DNA from 4 places in the Burkholderia sp. SR8 genome. Region 4 is predicted to be linked to each of the others. Evidence: predicted binding sites of a transcription regulator. Region 4 holds the regulator's gene; each other region holds the start of a gene.
What was found. Region 4 encodes FliA, which starts transcription of late flagellar genes. Its sites were predicted from a motif close to CTAAAGTTTNNNNNNNNNNNGCCGNTA; they were not measured.
Positions count from the first base shown of each region.

Region 1: the regulator FliA is predicted to act here: its motif matches at 1,767-1,793, upstream of Q3A80_RS16960 (DUF4088 family protein).
Region 2: the regulator FliA is predicted to act here: its motif matches at 1,603-1,629, upstream of flgK (flagellar hook-associated protein FlgK).
Region 3: the regulator FliA is predicted to act here: its motif matches at 2,441-2,467, upstream of motA (flagellar motor stator protein MotA).

Region 1 is NZ_JAULUC010000012.1:26,619-30,825, reverse strand. Features, by position in the region: gene Q3A80_RS16975 (AraC family transcriptional regulator) at 1-373, shown strand, start outside; gene Q3A80_RS16970 (AzlC family ABC transporter permease) at 634-1,410, shown strand; gene Q3A80_RS16965 (AzlD domain-containing protein) at 1,407-1,745, shown strand; gene Q3A80_RS16960 (DUF4088 family protein) at 1,906-2,679, shown strand; gene Q3A80_RS16955 (hypothetical protein) at 2,797-3,213, opposite strand; gene Q3A80_RS16950 (RNA-binding S4 domain-containing protein) at 3,493-3,711, shown strand; gene norM (multidrug efflux MATE transporter NorM) at 3,850-4,207, shown strand, end outside.
Region 2 is NZ_JAULUC010000039.1:11,776-15,982, forward strand. Features, by position in the region: gene flgJ (flagellar assembly peptidoglycan hydrolase FlgJ) at 1-520, shown strand, start outside; gene Q3A80_RS30115 (flagellar brake protein) at 739-1,494, shown strand; gene flgK (flagellar hook-associated protein FlgK) at 1,686-3,665, shown strand; gene flgL (flagellar hook-associated protein FlgL) at 3,689-4,207, shown strand, end outside.
Region 3 is NZ_JAULUC010000011.1:13,147-17,353, reverse strand. Features, by position in the region: gene Q3A80_RS15990 (glycosyltransferase family 4 protein) at 1-688, opposite strand, end outside; gene flhD (flagellar transcriptional regulator FlhD) at 1,353-1,673, shown strand; gene flhC (flagellar transcriptional regulator FlhC) at 1,770-2,324, shown strand; gene motA (flagellar motor stator protein MotA) at 2,516-3,376, shown strand; gene motB (flagellar motor protein MotB) at 3,390-4,207, shown strand, end outside.
Region 4 is NZ_JAULUC010000031.1:60,454-64,660, reverse strand. Features, by position in the region: gene flhF (flagellar biosynthesis protein FlhF) at 1-1,139, shown strand, start outside; gene Q3A80_RS28275 (MinD/ParA family ATP-binding protein) at 1,132-1,950, shown strand; gene Q3A80_RS28270 (RNA polymerase sigma factor FliA) at 1,973-2,707, shown strand; S-adenosyl-L-homocysteine riboswitch at 2,798-2,913, shown strand; gene ahcY (adenosylhomocysteinase) at 2,948-4,207, shown strand, end outside.

The DNA of each region.
Region 1 (4,207 bases), on a different contig from region 4:
GCTGTCGACGCTGATCACGCGCCATGCCGACGCGCAGCTGCAGCCGGCGCTGCTCGCCGCCGACGAACCGCGCGTCGGCGCGATGCGCGAGCGGCTCGCCGCCGATCTCACGGGCACGGTCACGCTCGACGACGTCGCGCAGGCCGCCGGCCTGTCGCCGTTTCATGCCGCGCGGCTGTTCACCCGCACGACCGGCATGCCGCCGCATGCGTGGCGCAACCAGCTGCGGCTGCAGCGCGCGCTGGCGCCGCTGCGCGCCGGCGTGCCGATCGCCGATGTCGCGGCGGCCAGTGGCTTCGTCGACCAGAGCCACTTCACGCGACATTTCAAACGGATGTTCGGCGTGCCGCCCGGCCGCTGGCAGGCGCGCTGACGGGCGCGCTCGCATCGCGGCGTCCGCCAATACGCGGTGTCGGTGTCGGTGTCGGTGTCGGTGTCGGCTTCGGCTTCGGCTTCGGCTTCGGCTTCGGCTTCGGCTTCGGCATCGGCTTCGGCTTCGGCTTCGGCTTCGGCATCGGCATCGGCATCGGCATCGGCATCGGCATCGGCATCGGCACGCAGCTTGCGTCGCCGAGTGCCGCGGGCGCAAGAACATACAAGCCGCCACCGCGGCGGCCCGCTATCCTCCGTGACATGGAGAAGCGTCCCTTGAACCCTGCACCCGCCCCCTCTTCGCCGCCGCCCCGCCGGCCGCTCAACGAATGGCTCGACGGCGCGCGCGACACGATCCCGATGATGATCGGCGCCGCGCCGTTCGGCGTGATCTTCGGCACGCTCGTCGGCGGCGGGCCGCTCGCCGCATGGCACGGCGCGCTGATGTCGCTCGCCGTGTTCGCGGGCTCCGCGCAGTTCATCGCGCTCGGCCTGATCGCCGGCAGCGCGAGCTTCGTCGTCGTGCTCGCGACGACGCTGATCGTGAACCTGCGTCACCTGCTGTACAGCGCGACGCTCGCGCCGTACGTCGCGCACCTGCCGCTGCGCTGGCGCGCGACGCTCGGCGCGCTGATGACCGACGAGGTGTTCGCGGTCGCGTACGCGCACTACCGGCATTTCCCGCCCGGCGCGATCGGCCCTCACTACTTCTTCGGGTCGGGCCTTGCGATGTACCTGAACTGGCAGGTCTGGACGCTCGCGGGCATCGGCTTCGGCGCGGCCTTCCCGGGCCTTCAGTCGCTGGGCCTGGACTTCGCGATGGCAGCGACCTTCATCGCGATCGTCGTCCCGCAACTCGGCACGCTGCGCTATCTGGCCGCCGCCGCGACGGCCGGCACGCTCGCGTATTTCTGGCAGGGCTGGCCGTACAAGCTCGGGCTGCTCGGCGCGGTCGCCGCCGGCGTACTGGTCGGCGTCGCGCTCACGCTGCTGCACGGACGTTCGCGCACCGATTCCCGCACGGAGACCGCATCGTGAGCTATGCGCTGCTGATCCTCGGGATGGCCGCCATCACCTATGCGATCCGGACGACGCTGTTCCTGTTCGGCGAGCGGCTGACGTTCCCGCCGCTCGTGCGCACCGCGCTCGGCTTCGTGCCGGTCACCGTGCTGACCGCGATCATCGTGCCGATGACCGTCTCGCCGCACGGCGGCACGGCCGAACTGAGCTTGCGCAATCCGCAGCTCGTCGGTGCGCTCGCCGCGGTGCTCGTGTCCGCGACGACGCGCCGGCCGCTCGTGACGATCGCGGTCGGGCTCGCGGTGTTCTTCTTCTGGCAAGGGATCGTGATGCCGCACTGGCTGCCGGCCTGAACCGGCTGCTGCCGAGCTGCGCTCAAGTTTTCGTGCGGCGGGCCGATATCACGAATGAAGACCCGCCATCGGCCTCGGCGCGAACCGGTCCGTCGACGCTGCGCCCGCACCGGTGCGCGGCGCGGCCGCCGGCCCGCGCGGGCCGCCATCGAGACGATTCATGGGCCAGATCACCCTTTCCCTGAAAGACGACACGCTTGCGTCCCTGCGCAAGGACTACGACGCATTCGTACGCGTATCGCTGAAACTCGACCCGCAGTTCGCGACGCCGTCGTTCGAGGATTTCCTGCGCGCCAAGCTGCTCGACAACATGGTGCCGCTGACCGAGCATGCCGTGCAGCGGATGCTCGAAGGCGGCCAGTATGCGTGGGCGAAGCGCACGCTCGACAAGGAATTTCCGGACGTCGTCGCGATCCTGATGCGGCAGGCCGGTGAATTCGGCTTCGGCTTCGCGTCGCGCTCCGAATGGACGCCGGACGAACTCGCGAAGGCGTGCCGCGACTGGGCCAAGGCGATCGTCGCCGAAGCGCAGGGCGACCCGTCGCTCGTCGACCCGCTCGCCGCGCAGATCAAGAGCGCGGTGCAGGACATCCAGGCGCTCGAGGAAATGATGCAGACGCCCGCGTGGCGGCTCGCGGAATCGCTGCGCCAGCGCATCTACGAGGCCAAGCTCGCGTGCGAGATGAGCGTGGGCAGCGCCGCGCGCGACAAGCTCGGCGAACTGCGCGGCCTGCTGCGGCTCGGGCTCGCGCACGGTTCGTTCCAGAAACAGGAAGCGCAGCAGATCATGGAATACCTGCGGCTGCTGAAACCCGAGATCTTCGTCGACGAGCCGTACGACGTGTTCGCGCGGCTCGCCGCGTGGCTGCGCAGCGTGTTCGCGCCGGTCACGCGGCCCGCCCCGGCGCCGGGGACGGAACAGCGCCGGCCATGACGGCCTGCTGCCGCGCATGAAGAACGGCCCGGTTCGCGCGACGCGAACCGGGCCGTCGGTCGATCGCCGTCACGACGCGCCGTCCGGGGCGAACGTCGCGCGACGATCCGGCACCGCTTACTGCGTGGCGCCCGACGCGGACGCACCGCCCTGCACGCCGGTCGACGCGCCGCCTTCGACCGCTTCGTCGCCGACCTTCGACTTCGGCTTCGCCGAGCCGGCGTGATGCTTGGCGGACTTCATTGCATGCTTCGCGTGCTTCTTGGCCGAGTGGACCGACGATGCCGCCGTATCGGTCGCGCCGTCGGCCGCCGTGCCAACCGCATCGGTCGCGCCGCCGACCGCATTGCCCGACGCGTTCGCGCCGGCACCGCCCTGCATGCCCGCACCAGCGCCTGCGCCGGCCGCCGGCGTTTGCGTCTGCACGCCGGCACCTGCGGTGCCCTGCGTCGCGGCGCCGGTCTGCGCAAAGGCGGCCGACGTGGCGAACGCCGTCAGCGCGGCACCGATCAGCATCGTACGAATCTTGGACATGACAATCCTCCTCAAGAAGTTGTGGGCGCGGAGCGCGTCGATGCGCTCCGTCGCGTCCCCCGCCGCAACACGCGGCAGGTACGACGAAAGACCCGCGGCCCGCACCGTCGGTTCTCGAATCTCTCAGACTGTTACCCACCGTTTCATTTGCTGACGTATCGCTCACAGTCCTTAACAACTGCGGTGCGCGACCCCGCCCGCGCGGCCGCGCTCGCGTGCCGGCCAGCGGTGCCGTATGATGCGGGGCGATTCCTCCCGCGCGTCGCGCGCCCCTTCGTCATGCCCAATCTGGATTTCACGCTGACCGGCGAATACGTCGAGCTGCACAACCTTCTGAAGATCACCGGCCTCGCGGACAGCGGCGGCACCGCGAAGATGTTCGTCGCGTCCGGCGCGGTGAAAGTCGACGGCGTGGTCGAACTGCGCAAGACCTGCAAGATCCGTGCGGGCCAGGTCGTGCTGTTCGGCGATACGCGGATCGCGGTACACGACGCGTAGCCCACGCGCGCAGCGTTTCCCTGACCGCGACATGGCCATCGGCGCGCGTTCGACACCGTTCGAATAAAGCCGTAAGCTAGCCGTCTCTCAAAATAAATACAGACAGCGCGGGCCCGCACCCGCGCGAGCGCCCATTCCATGTCGCATTCCGGTCTTACGCGGACGGCCGCCGCGCCGCCGTCCCTGTCCAGTCACGCCGCCGATACCGCGCGCCTCGCCGCCCCGCTCGCGATCGCGCAGCTCTCGCAGATGGCGATGAGCGTCACCGACACCGTGCTGCTCGGCTCGCTCGGCCCCGATTCGCTCGCGGCCGGCGGCCTCGGCGCGAACTTCTTCTTCGTCATCGTGACCGTGCTGCAGGGCGTGCTGTCGTCGATCAGCGTCAGCGTCGCGCATGCGCGCGGCGCGCAGGCCGAACACCGCGTGCCGCACATCTACTGGACCGGCTTCGTGCTGTCCGTGCTGCTCGCGATTCCGGCGATCGTCGCGCTGTCGC
Region 2 (4,207 bases), on a different contig from region 4:
CGCCGGCGCGCGCGGCTACTCGGCCGGCAGCGCGCTGACGCCGCCGGTCAAGGGCGCGAGCGGCGTGCAGGATGCCGATGCGTTCGTCGACCGGCTCGCCGGCGCCGCGCAGGCAGCGAGCGCGACGACCGGAATCCCGGCGCGCTTCATCGTCGGCCAGGCCGCGCTCGAATCGGGCTGGGGCAAGCGCGAGATTCGCGCGAGCGACGGTTCGACGAGCTACAACGTGTTCGGCATCAAGGCGAACAAGGGCTGGACGGGCCGCACGGTGTCGGCGCTGACGACCGAATACGTGAACGGCACGCCGCGCCGCGTCGTCGCGAAGTTTCGCGCGTATGATTCGTACGAACACGCGATGACCGATTATGCGAACCTGCTGAAGAACAACCCGCGCTACGCGGGCGTGCTGAGCGCGAGCCGCAGCGTCGAGGGTTTCGCGCATGGTCTGCAGAAGGCCGGTTACGCGACCGACCCGAATTACGCGAAGAAGCTGATCTCGATCATGCAGCAGATCGGCTGACGCGCAGCGGGCCGGCACGGCTTGCTGCAGTCTTACGGACCGCGCCCGGCGTTCGCCGCGCGCGGTTTCAACGTTTGCGCGAAAAATATCCGCAATTCGATCTAAACTTTCGGTGAGCACTGCCGCTAAGTGTGTGAGACCGCAACCGGGCCATGTTCTGGCCCGGTTTTATTGCGCACCGGTCACCCGGGCGCCCATGACAAGAAGACCGGCTAGCCATGAATATCGAAACGTCGACCGATCCGAGCCTGGATGCGGGTCATTCCGGGCCCGACTACGCCCGCCGTAATCCGCTGGAGATCGGCGTGCAGCTGCGCAACCTCGTGAACCGCGGCGACTTCCTGACCGTCCAGTACCCGGGCGGCCAGCTGGTCACGCGCCTGCTCGAGGTCGACGTCGGCGCGCGCACGTTCACGTTCGACTGGGGCGCGCTGTCCGAGCAGAACGCCGGCATCCTCGCCGCGTCGCACTGCACGTTCGCGGCCGCGCCGGAAGGCGTGCGCGTCGAATTCACGACCGGCACGCCGCGCGAGACGCGCTACGAAGGGCTGCCCGCGTTCGTCGCCGATTTTCCCGACGTGCTGACGTGCATCCAGCGGCGCGAGTACTTCCGCGTCGATGCGCCGATCGTCGATCCGTTCCTGTGCCGCGGCAAGCTGCCGGACGGCGACGGTTTCGTGTTCGAGGTGCACAACCTGTCGCTCGGCGGCGTCGGGCTGCGCACGGCCGACGAACGCGTCGAGGCGCTCGAGGTCGGCACGCTGCTGCCCGACGTCGAGCTCGAACTGACCGGGCACGGCAAGCTGTCGCTCGACCTGCGCCTCGTGTCGCAGCGTTCGACGCAGATGCCGAACGGCTCGCGGCGCTATCAGCTCGGCTTTCGCTTCATGTCGCTGCCGGGCAGCGCGGAGAACACGCTGCAGCGCCTGATCACGCAGCTCGAGATGAAGCGCCGCTCGCTCGCGCGGGCCTGACGCATCGTCCGCGGCCCCGCCCGGGGCCGCTTGCGCACCGGTGCCGGCGGGTTCGGCCCGGGCGCCCGGCGGGCGACGCGCGCAGGCGCGCCGCACGCGCATTTTTTCCTCAATTTTTTCGATCCGCGGCCGTTATACCGGGAGTCACGCAACCCGGCGGCCGCAGCGCGGCCGGCTCATCAGGATCGCGCATGTCCAACACACTCATGAACCTCGGCGTCAGCGGCCTCAATGCCGCGCTCTGGGGCCTCACGACGACCGGCCAGAACATCAGCAACGCCGCGACGCCCGGCTATTCGGTCGAGCGTCCCGTCTACGCCGAGGTGAGCGGCCAGTACACGGCGAGCGGCTACATGCCGCAGGGCGTGAACACCGTCACCGTGCAGCGGCAGTACAGCCAGTACCTGAGCGACCAGCTGAACAGCGCGCAGTCGCAGGGCGGCGCGCTGTCGACGTGGTATTCGCTCGTCGCGCAGCTGAACAACTACGTCGGCAGCCCGACGGCCGGTATCTCGACCGCGATCACCGGCTATTTCACCGGCTTGCAGAACGTCGCGAACAGCGCAGCGGACCCGTCCGTGCGGCAAACGGCGATCAGCAACGCGCAGATTCTCGCGAACCAGCTCAATGCGGCCGGCCAGCAGTACGACGCGCTGCGCCAGAGCGTGAATACGCAGATCTCCAGCACGGTGTCGCAGATCAACACGTACACCACGCAGATCGCGCAGCTGAACCAGCAGATCGCGGCCGCGAGCAGCCAGGGGCAGCCGCCGAACCAGCTGATGGACCAGCGCGACCTCGCGGTGTCGAACCTGTCGGGCCTCGCCGGCGTGCAGGTCGTGCGTAACGACAGCGGCTACAGCGTGTTCATGGCGGGCGGCCAGCCGCTCGTCGTCGCCGACAAGAGCTACCAGCTCGCGGCCGTCACGTCGTCGTCCGATCCGAGCGAGCTGACCGTCGTGTCGCAGGGGATCGCCGGCGCCAATCCGCAGGGGCCGAACGAGGCGCTGCCGGATGTGTCGCTGTCGGGCGGCACGCTCGGCGGCCTGCTCGCGTTCCGCAACCAGACGCTCGACCCGGCGCAGGCGCAGCTCGGCGCGCTCGCGACCAGCTTCGCCGCGCAGGTCAACGCGCAGAACGCGCTCGGCATCGACCTGTCGGGCAAGCCGGGCGGCGACCTGTTCACGGTGCCGGCGCCGACCGTCTATTCGAATCAGGGCAATACCGGCAACGCGGCGCTGACCGTGTCGTTCGCGAACGCATCGCAGCCGACGACGAGCGACTACACGCTGTCGTACGACGGCACGAACTACACGCTGACCGATCGCGCAAGCGGGTCGGTGGTCGGTCAGTCGACGTCGATGCCGGCGTCGATCGGCGGGCTGAACTTCTCGTTCTCGTCCGGCGCGATGAACAGCGGCGACCAGTTCACCGTGCTGCCGACGCGCGGCGCGCTCGACGGCTTCGGGCTCGCGACGACGAGCGGCTCGGCGATCGCGGCTGCGTCGCCGGCCGTCACGTCGGCGTCGAGCACCAACATCGGCACCGGCAAGATCGCGCTGAGCGGCGTGAGCGCCGGTTATCAGGTGCCGTCGACCAAGCTCACCTACGACGCGGCGACGAAGTCGCTGTCGGGCTTCCCGGCCGGCACCACGGTGACGATCCCGGGCACGCCGCCGACGTCCGTCACGATCAGCAGCCCGACCGACCCGGTGCCGTACGACCCGTCGACCGGCGCGACGATGACGATGTCGGGAACGGCCGCGGGCGCGCTGAACGGCGTGACCGTCACGCTGTCGGGTACGCCGTCGGACGGCGATTCGTTCACGATCGGGCCGTACGCGGGCGGCACCAGCGACGGCAGCAACGCGCTCGCGCTGTCGCAGCTCGTCAACGCGAAGACGCTGGGAGGCGGCACGACGACGCTCACGGGCGCCTACGCGAACTACGTGAACAACATCGGCAACGCCGCGAGCCAGCTCAAGTCGTCGAGCACCGCGCAGACGGCGCTCGTCGGCCAGATCACGTCCGCGCAGCAGTCGGTGTCGGGCGTGAACCAGAACGAGGAAGCCGCGAACCTGATGCAGTACCAGCAGCTGTACCAGGCGAACGCGAAAGTGATCCAGACGGCGGCATCGCTGTTCCAGACCGTGCTCGGTCTGTTCAGCTGACCGGAATCGAGAGGACCGAACCCATGCGGATTTCCACGACCCAGTTCTACCAGCTGAACGTCGGGCAGATGAACGATCAGCAGGCGCAGCTCGCGCAGCTCTACCAGCAGATCTCGAGCGGCGTGAGCCTCACGACGCCGGCCGACAATCCGGTCGGCGCGGCGCAGGCCGTGCAGCTGTCGATGACGTCGGCCACGCTGTCGCAATATGCGGCCAACCAGAGCACGGCGCTCGCGTCGCTGCAGGCCGAGGACCAGGCGCTGCAGAACGTCAGCAGCGTGCTCGGCAGCATCCAGTCGGTGATCGTGCGCGCCGGCGACGGCTCGCTCGCCGACAGCGACCGCGCGGCGCTCGCGACGCAGCTCGAGGGCTATCGCGACCAGCTGATGTCGCTCGCGAACTCCACGGACGGTGCGGGCAACTACCTGTTCGCCGGCTTCAAGAATGACGCGGCGCCGTTCACGAAGAACGCCGCCGGCGGGATCAGCTACGTCGGCGATACGGGCACGCGCACCGTGCAGATCGACGATTCGCGCAGCGTG
Region 3 (4,207 bases), on a different contig from region 4:
ATTCGACGTGCGCTTCGCCGAGCAGCGGCTCGATCACTTCCTTGAAGTAGTCGGCGTCCGCCTTGTCGACCTTCGCGGCGATCTTCAGCGGCAACCCGCTTTGCGCGGCGATCCGGATCGCGGTGTCGACGCGCTTTTCGGGACAGATCCGGCCGAGGAACGCGAGATATTCGGGCTTCACGTCCGGTTGCGGCGTGAGCAGCGTGTCGGGCAGCCCGTGATAGACGGTGCCGGCCCACGCGGCCTGCGGCAGCGGCTTGCGCTGCGAATTCGAGATCGACACGACCGGCGCGTCCGGGAACGCGTCGAACACCGGCTGCAGCTCGGGCAGATCGAGGCGGCCGTGCAGCGTCGTCACGTAAGGCGTGTCGAGACGCGACATCAGCGGGAACGGCAGGTAGTCGAGGTGAAAGTGCAGCACGTCGAATTCGTGCGCGACACGGGCGACCTGCTCGATCAGGCGCATATGGGGCGCCATCGAGTCGCGGATCGACGGATCGAGCCGCAGGGCACGCGGCCACGCCGCCTCGAGGCGGGCGGACGTGACGGAATCGCCGCTCGCGAACAGCGTCACGTCGTGGCCGAGCTCGACGAGCGCCTCGGTCAGGTAGGACACGACACGCTCGGTGCCGCCGTAGAGTTTCGGCGGGACAGCTTCGTAAAGCGGCGCGATCTGGGCAATACGCATGGGCGTTCTCCAGTGTCGACCAGCGCGGGCGCTCGAGTGCGCATGCTGGTCCGATGCGGGTTGCGGAACTCGCCGACGCACGCTTTGTGCGGTGCGTGGCCGGGCCCGTGGCGGGATACGCGGGGCGCCGGACGGCAAGCTGCGGGGCGGGGCGGCGCGGCTCACGCCGCCGCCCATTGGAGTCCATTATCGGTATCGCCTTCAGGGGTTCGAGTGTTTTTTCAAACACTTAAGGCTTGTTACACGATGAAATACGCGAAAACCCCGATAAAAAGGGCGGGGAAACATGTAGCGAGATGGACGCAACTATTGTTGCGCTATTGTGAAAAACCACTATAATTTTTACCGATTCGATCTCCGGCAGCCTTGCCGGACGGCCTTCCCCGGATTCGTCCCATGTGGAACCACATTGCAGACGTATTCGCGCCCCAGTTGTTTTGCCGTTTGTCCCCTTTCAATTCGCCTTGTCGGAAAAATTCCTACACGGTTTACAGACAAATCCTGCATGGCATACGCCACTTCGCTGATACCGGCATAAATCCCGTTTGGCCAAAATTCGCCCTGTAAGACTGATAAACGTGCCGACACGGGGCCAGCAAGCGCCTGATCGAGCAAACGTTTTCATAACATGAAAGGCCAAAGCAAAGCTCTTAACGGGGGAATCATGAGCGCCACCAGCGAAATGCTCAGTGAGATCAAAGAGGTCAACCTGTCGTACCTCCTCCTCGCGCAGCGCCTGCTGCGGGAAGACAAAGCGATGGGCATGTTCCGCATGGGCGTGTCCCAGGAACTGGCCGACGTGCTCGCGAACCTCACGCTCGCCCAGACCGTGAAGCTCGCCGCGTCGAACCAGATGCTGTGCCGTTTTCGCTTCGACGATCACGCGCTGCTGTCCTCGCTCGCCGACAAAGGTCGCAGCGACGTCGTCACGCACGCGCACTCGGCCATCCTGATGGCCGGGCAGCCGGTCGAAAGCGTCCGCTGATCCTTCCCTGCCGTTGCGTTCGTTCCGGCGCGTCGCGCCGGCGGGCGGCGTATCGGCCATTCATCCGAACAAACGTCACGCGGACGATTTTTCACCATGGCAAGCAAAAGCGTCGTGATCGAGGTGAAGGAAATCACCCTCGCCATCGAACTGATCGAACTGGGCGCCCGGCTGCAGCTGCTGGAGGCGGAAACGAGCCTGTCGCGCGACCGCCTGATCAAGCTGTACAAGGAACTGAAGGGCGTGTCGCCGCCGAAGGGGATGCTGCCGTTCTCGACCGACTGGTTCATGACGTGGCAGCCGAACATCCACTCGTCGCTGTTCTACAACATCTACCGGTTCATGCAGGACCACGGCCGCTGCGAGCCGATCCAGTCGATCGTGAAGGCGTACCGGCTCTATCTGGAGCACGTGAACCTGTCCGGCGACGAGGCCGCGCTGAGCCTCACGCGCGCATGGACGCTGGTGCGCTTCTTCGACTCGGGGATGCTGCAGATGACCCCGTGCACGCGCTGCGGCGGCCACTTCGTCGCGCATGCGCATGATCCGCATCAAGGTTTCGTGTGCGGCCTCTGCCAGCCGCCGTCGCGCGCGGGCAAGACCCGCAAGGCCGCCGCCGCGCGCGCGGAGCTGGCCGCCGCCGCGGCCTGAGCGCCGGGCCGGCCAGGGCAGGGCCCGGCGGGGGCGGCATCCGGACGGCCGCCGCACGCCGCGCGCACCGGCCGCGGCTTGCTGGTAAACACCGCCGTGCCGCCACGGCACGGCCGCGAAAGTTTTCCTGCCGACTGCCGTAAACCTGATTAACGGCGGTCTCCCCGCCGGTCATTCGTGAGGGACAGGCAGTGCTGATTATCGTGGGAACACTCGTGACGCTGTTGTCCGTCTTCGGCGGTTATGCGCTGGCAGGCGGGCATCTGGGCGCATTGATCCAGCCGGTCGAGATCCTGATGATCGCCGGCGCGGGTGTCGGCGCGTTCATCCTCGGCAACGGCATGAAGACCATCAAGGGGACGCTGCGTGTGCTGCCGACGCTCTTCAAGGGCTCGAAGTACACGAAGGACGTCTATATGGAACTGATGGCGCTCCTGTACGTGCTGCTCGCGAAGGCGCGCAAGGAAGGCACGCTGACGCTCGAGGCCGACATCGACGATCCGGACAAGAGCCCGATCTTCACGCAATACCCGAAGATCCTCGCCGATCGCCACATCGTCGAATTCCTGACCGACTACCTGCGGCTGATGGTCGGGGGCAACATGAACGCGTTCGAGATCGAGAGCCTGATGGACGAGGAGATCGAGACGCACCACGCGGAAGGCGAAGGCCCGGCGCACGCGCTGATGCGCGTCGGCGACGCGATGCCGGCGTTCGGGATCGTCGCGGCCGTGATGGGCGTGGTGCACACGATGGCATCGGCCGACAAGCCGCCCGCGGTGCTCGGCGCGATGATCGCGCAGGCGCTGGTCGGCACGTTCCTCGGGATCCTGCTGTCGTACGGGCTGATCGGGCCGCTCGCGAGCCTCGCGGAGCAGCGCGTGGCCGAATCGACCAAGATGTTCCAGTGCATCAAGGTGACGATCCTCGCGAGCCTGAACGGCTACGCGCCGGCGATCGCGGTCGAGTTCGGCCGCAAGGTGCTGTTCTCGACCGAGCGTCCGTCGTTCACGGAGCTCGAAGAGCACGTGCGCCGCGTGAAGGCGAAGTGACGCGGAGCGTTCGATGAGCAAGAGCAAGGATCGCGCGATCGTCGTGAAACGGGTGGCCCCGCAGAAGAAGGGCCATCACGGCGGCGCATGGAAGCTCGCGTATGCAGACTTCATGACCGCGATGATGGCGTTCTTCCTGCTGATGTGGCTGCTGAGCTCGGTCACGCCGGTGCAGCTGAAGGGGATCGCCGAATACTTCAACACGCCGCTGAAGGCCGCGCTGTTCGGCAGCGGCGATCGCAGCTCGCAGGACTCGAGCGTCATCAACGGCGGCGGCCGCGATCTGTCGAGCGTCGATGCCGGCACGCTGCGCCGCACCGACGGTTCGACCAATCTCGCCGACCGCATCGCGAAGGCCGGCGACGACAGGACGCGCTCGCAGGCGCAGGGCGCGCAGGACCGGCTCGAGCAGGCGCGCCTGCACGACCTGCAGATCAAGCTGATGGCGGCGATCGAGGCGAATCCGACGCTGCGCCAGTTCAAGCAGCAGATCCGCATCGATTCGACGCTGATGGGGCTGCGCATCGAGATCGTCGATACGCAGAAGCGGCCGATGTTCGCGATGTCGAGCGACCACGTGGAGCCGTACATGCGCGACATCCTGCGCGAGATCGGCAAGACGCTGAACGACGTGCCGAACCGGATCATCGTCCAGGGCCATACCGACGCGGTGCCGTACGCGGGCGGCGAGGGCGGCTACAGCAACTGGGAGCTGTCGGCCGACCGCGCGAACGCGTCGCGCCGCGAGCTGATCACGGGCGGCATGGACGAGGCGAAGGTGCTGCGCGTGCTCGGCCTCGCGTCGACCCAGAACCTGAACAAGGCCGATCC
Region 4 (4,207 bases):
ATGCCGAGCGCCGGCTGCCGTCCGCCGCGACCATCCGCGCGAGCGAAGCGAGCGCCGCGCGGCCGGCCGAGCGCGCGGCCGAACGCACGCGTCTGTCGGCGGAGGCCGCCGCCGCGGTGGCCGACGCGGTGAACGCGCGCATCGAGCGCATCGTCACCGGCACGGTGATGCACGAGCTCGGCGCGATGCGCGGGATGATGGAAGAGCAGTTCGACAGCCTGATGTGGCACGACCGCCAGCGCCGCAGCCCGGTGCACGGCGCGCTGAGCAAGCACCTGTTCTCGGCCGGTTTTTCCGCGCAGCTGGTGCGGATGCTGGTCGACAACCTGCCGTCCGGCGACGACACGCAGACCTTCGAGCAGGCCGCCGAGTGGGCGCAGTCGGTGCTCGCGGCGAACCTGCCGGTGCTCGAAAACGAGGATGCGCTGATGGAGCGCGGCGGCGTGTTCGCGCTGATGGGGCCGACCGGCGTCGGCAAGACGACCACGACCGCGAAGCTCGCCGCGCGCTGCGTGATGCGCTTCGGCGCGAGCAAGGTCGCGCTGCTGACCACCGACAGCTACCGGATCGGCGGCCACGAGCAGTTGCGCATCTTCGGCAAGATCCTCGGCGTGCCGGTGCACGCGGTGAAGGACGCCGGCGATCTCGAGCTCGCGCTGTCCGAGCTGCGCAACAAGCACATCGTGCTGATCGACACGATCGGCATGAGCCAGCGCGACCGCGCGCTGTCCGATCAGATCGCGATGCTGCATGGCGCGAATGCGCCGGTGCAGCGCCTGCTGCTGCTGAACGCGACGAGCCACGGCGACACGCTCAACGAGGTCGTCCAGGCGTACCGCAGCGCGGCCGAGTATCCCGATCTCGCCGGCTGCATCCTGACCAAGCTCGACGAGGCGACCCACCTCGGCGGCGTGCTCGACACGGTGATCCGCTACAAGCTGCCGGTGCATTACGTGTCGACCGGCCAGAAGGTGCCGGAGAACCTGTACGTCGCGTCGACCCGATTCCTGCTGAAAAGCGCGTTCTGTGTGCCGCGCGACGGCTCGCCCTTCGTGCCGCAAGACGAGGACATGCCGACGCTGCTCTCCGCACTGACCGCACGTTCCACCGCCGAGCTGCACGAGGTGCGATTTGGATAAACGGATCATCGACCAGGCCGAAGGGCTGCGGCGCCTGCTGGCCGGGCGCGCGTCGCGCATCGTCGCGGTGACCGGCGGGCCGGCGGGCGTCGGCTGCACGTCGACCGTCGTCAACGTCGCGGCCGCGCTCGCCGCGCTCGGCAAGGACGTGCTCGTCGTCGACGAGCGTGCGGACGTGCAATCGGCCGCGGCGACGCTGGCGGGCGCGTGGCTGCGCGACGGCGAACGCACGCGCGTGGCGGCCGGCTTCGGCCTGTGCGCGGCCGCGCGCCTCGCGCGCGACGGCTACAGCGACACGCAGCTGAGCGACTTCATCGACGGGCAGGCCGACATCGTGCTGGTCGATGCGCAGCTCGGCGCGGACGGCGCATTCTCGGCGCTCGCGCGCGAGGCGCACGACGTGCTGATCGTCACGCGGGTCGCCGCGCAGGCGATCACCGAGGCGTACGCGTGCATGAAGCGGCTGCATTTCGCGCACGCGGTCGCGCAGTTCCGCGTGCTGACCAATCACGTCGGCAGCCACGCGGATGCGAAGACCGCGTTCGACAACCTCGCGGGCGTCGCGAGCCGCTACCTGACGGTGTCGATCGCCGACGCCGGCTGCGTGAGCGCCGATCCGCTCGTCGAACATGCGCGCGACCTGATGCATACCGCGGTCGACGCGTTCCCGTCGTCGTCGGCCGCGCGCGATTACCGGCAGATTGCCGCCGACCTGCTGTACTGGCCGATGCGCCCGAGCTCGGGCGCCGGCCGCGCCGTGCACGCGGGCGGCAAGCCGTCTTACGAGGCGGGTGCGGCGCACGCCGCGTGAGCGCCACCGCAAGGAGAGAGCCATGATGTACAACGCTCAGGGAAAGATGACCCAGGCCGACGTGCTCGCGCAATACGCGCCGCTCGTGCGGCGCCTCGGGCTGCAGCTCGTCGCGAAGATGCCGGCGAGCGTCGATCTCGACGACCTGATCCAGGCCGGCATGATCGGCCTGATGGACGCGGCCGGCCGCTACAAGGAAGACCAGGGCGCGCAGTTCGAGACCTACGCGACGCAGCGCATCCGCGGCGCGATGCTCGACGAGCTGCGCAGCAACGACTGGCTGCCGCGCAGCCTGCGCAAGACGTCGCGCGAGGTCGAGTACGCGGTGCATCAGGTCGAGCAGCAGCTCGGCCGTTCGGCGAGCGAGGCCGAGATCGCCGAACATCTGAAGATGCCGCTCGACGAATATCAGGGGATGCTGCAGGACCTGCACGGCAGCCAGCTCATCTACTACGAGGATTTCGACCGCGCAGCGGACGACGAGCCGTTCCTCGACCGCTATCGCGTCGATCACGCCGATCCGTTGTCGGCGCTGCTCGACGACCACCTGCGCGAGGCGCTCGTCGACGCGATCGACCGGCTGCCCGAGCGCGAGAAGCTGCTGATGTCGCTGTACTACGAGCGCGGGCTGAACCTGCGCGAGATCGGCGCGGTGCTCGAGGTCAGCGAGTCGCGCGTGTGCCAGCTGCACAGCCAGGCAGTCGCGCGCCTGCGTGCGCGGCTGCGCGAACAGGCGTGGGTCGGCGCGGAGAACTGACCCTTTGATCGCCCCCGTCCACGCGCGCCGACGCCGCGCGTGGTGCGCGCGGCGCGCAATTCCCGCGCCGATTTGCTACAATCCCACCCGTTTTCCGAGGAGCGTTGCGACGGACCTTCTGCGTCCGCCAGGCTCGGAGAGCTTCACCAAGCAGCCGTGCGGCGAAATTCGCGCCGGCCCCGCTTCCTGAACGGCGCTCACGTCACCAATTTCTAGAACTTTTTTAGAAAGGAGGGCGTGATGAACGCCATTATCGATTCCAAGGCTTCCAACGATTACGTCGTCGCCGACATGGCGCTTGCCGGCTGGGGCCGCAAGGAACTGAACATCGCCGAGACCGAAATGCCGGGCCTCGTGCAGATCCGCGACGAATACAAGGCGCAGCAGCCGCTGAAGGGCGCGCGCATCGCGGGTTCGCTGCACATGACGATCCAGACCGGCGTGCTGATCGAGACGCTGAAGGCGCTCGGCGCCGACGTCCGCTGGGCGTCGTGCAACATCTTCTCGACGCAGGACCACGCCGCGGCCGCGATCGTCGAAGCCGGCACGCCGGTGTTCGCGTTCAAGGGCGAGTCGCTCGACGAATACTGGGAGTTCTCGCACCGCATCTTCGAATGGCCGAACGGCGAATTCGCGAACATGATCCTGGACGACGGCGGCGACGCAACGCTGCTGCTGATCCTCGGCTCGAAGGCCGAGAAGGACCGTTCGGTGATCGCGAAGCCGACCAACGAGGAAGAAGTCGCGCTGTACAAGTCGATCGCGAAGCACCTCGACATCGACGCGAACTGGTACTCGAAGCGCCTCGCGCACATCAAGGGCGTGACCGAAGAAACCACGACCGGCGTGCACCGCCTGTACCAGATGGAAAAGGACGGCCGCCTGCCGTTCCCGGCGTTCAACGTGAACGACTCGGTCACGAAGTCGAAGTTCGACAACCTGTACGGCTGCCGCGAGTCGCTCGTCGACGGCATCAAGCGCGCGACCGACGTGATGATCGCGGGCAAGGTCGCGGTCGTCGCCGGCTACGGCGACGTGGGCAAGGGCTGCGCGCAGTCGCTGCGCGGCCTGGGCGCGACCGTGTGGGTCACCGAAATCGATCCGATCTGCGCGCTGCAGGCGGCGATGGAAGGCTACCGCGTCGTGACGATGGAATACGCGGCCGACAAGGCCGACATCTTCGTGACGGCGACCGGCAACTACCACGTGATCAACCACGATCACATGAAGGCGATGCGCCACAACGCGATCGTCTGCAACATCGGTCACTTCGACTCGGAAATCGACGTCGCGTCGACCCGCCAGTATCAGTGGGAAAACATCAAGCCGCAGGTCGACCACATCATCTTCCCGGACGGCAAGCGCGTGATCCTGCTGGCCGAAGGCCGCCTCGTGAACCTCGGCTGCGCGACCGGCCACCCGTCGTTCGTGATGTCGAACTCGTTCGCGAACCAGACGCTCGCGCAGATCGAACTCTTCACGCGCGGCGAACAGTACGAG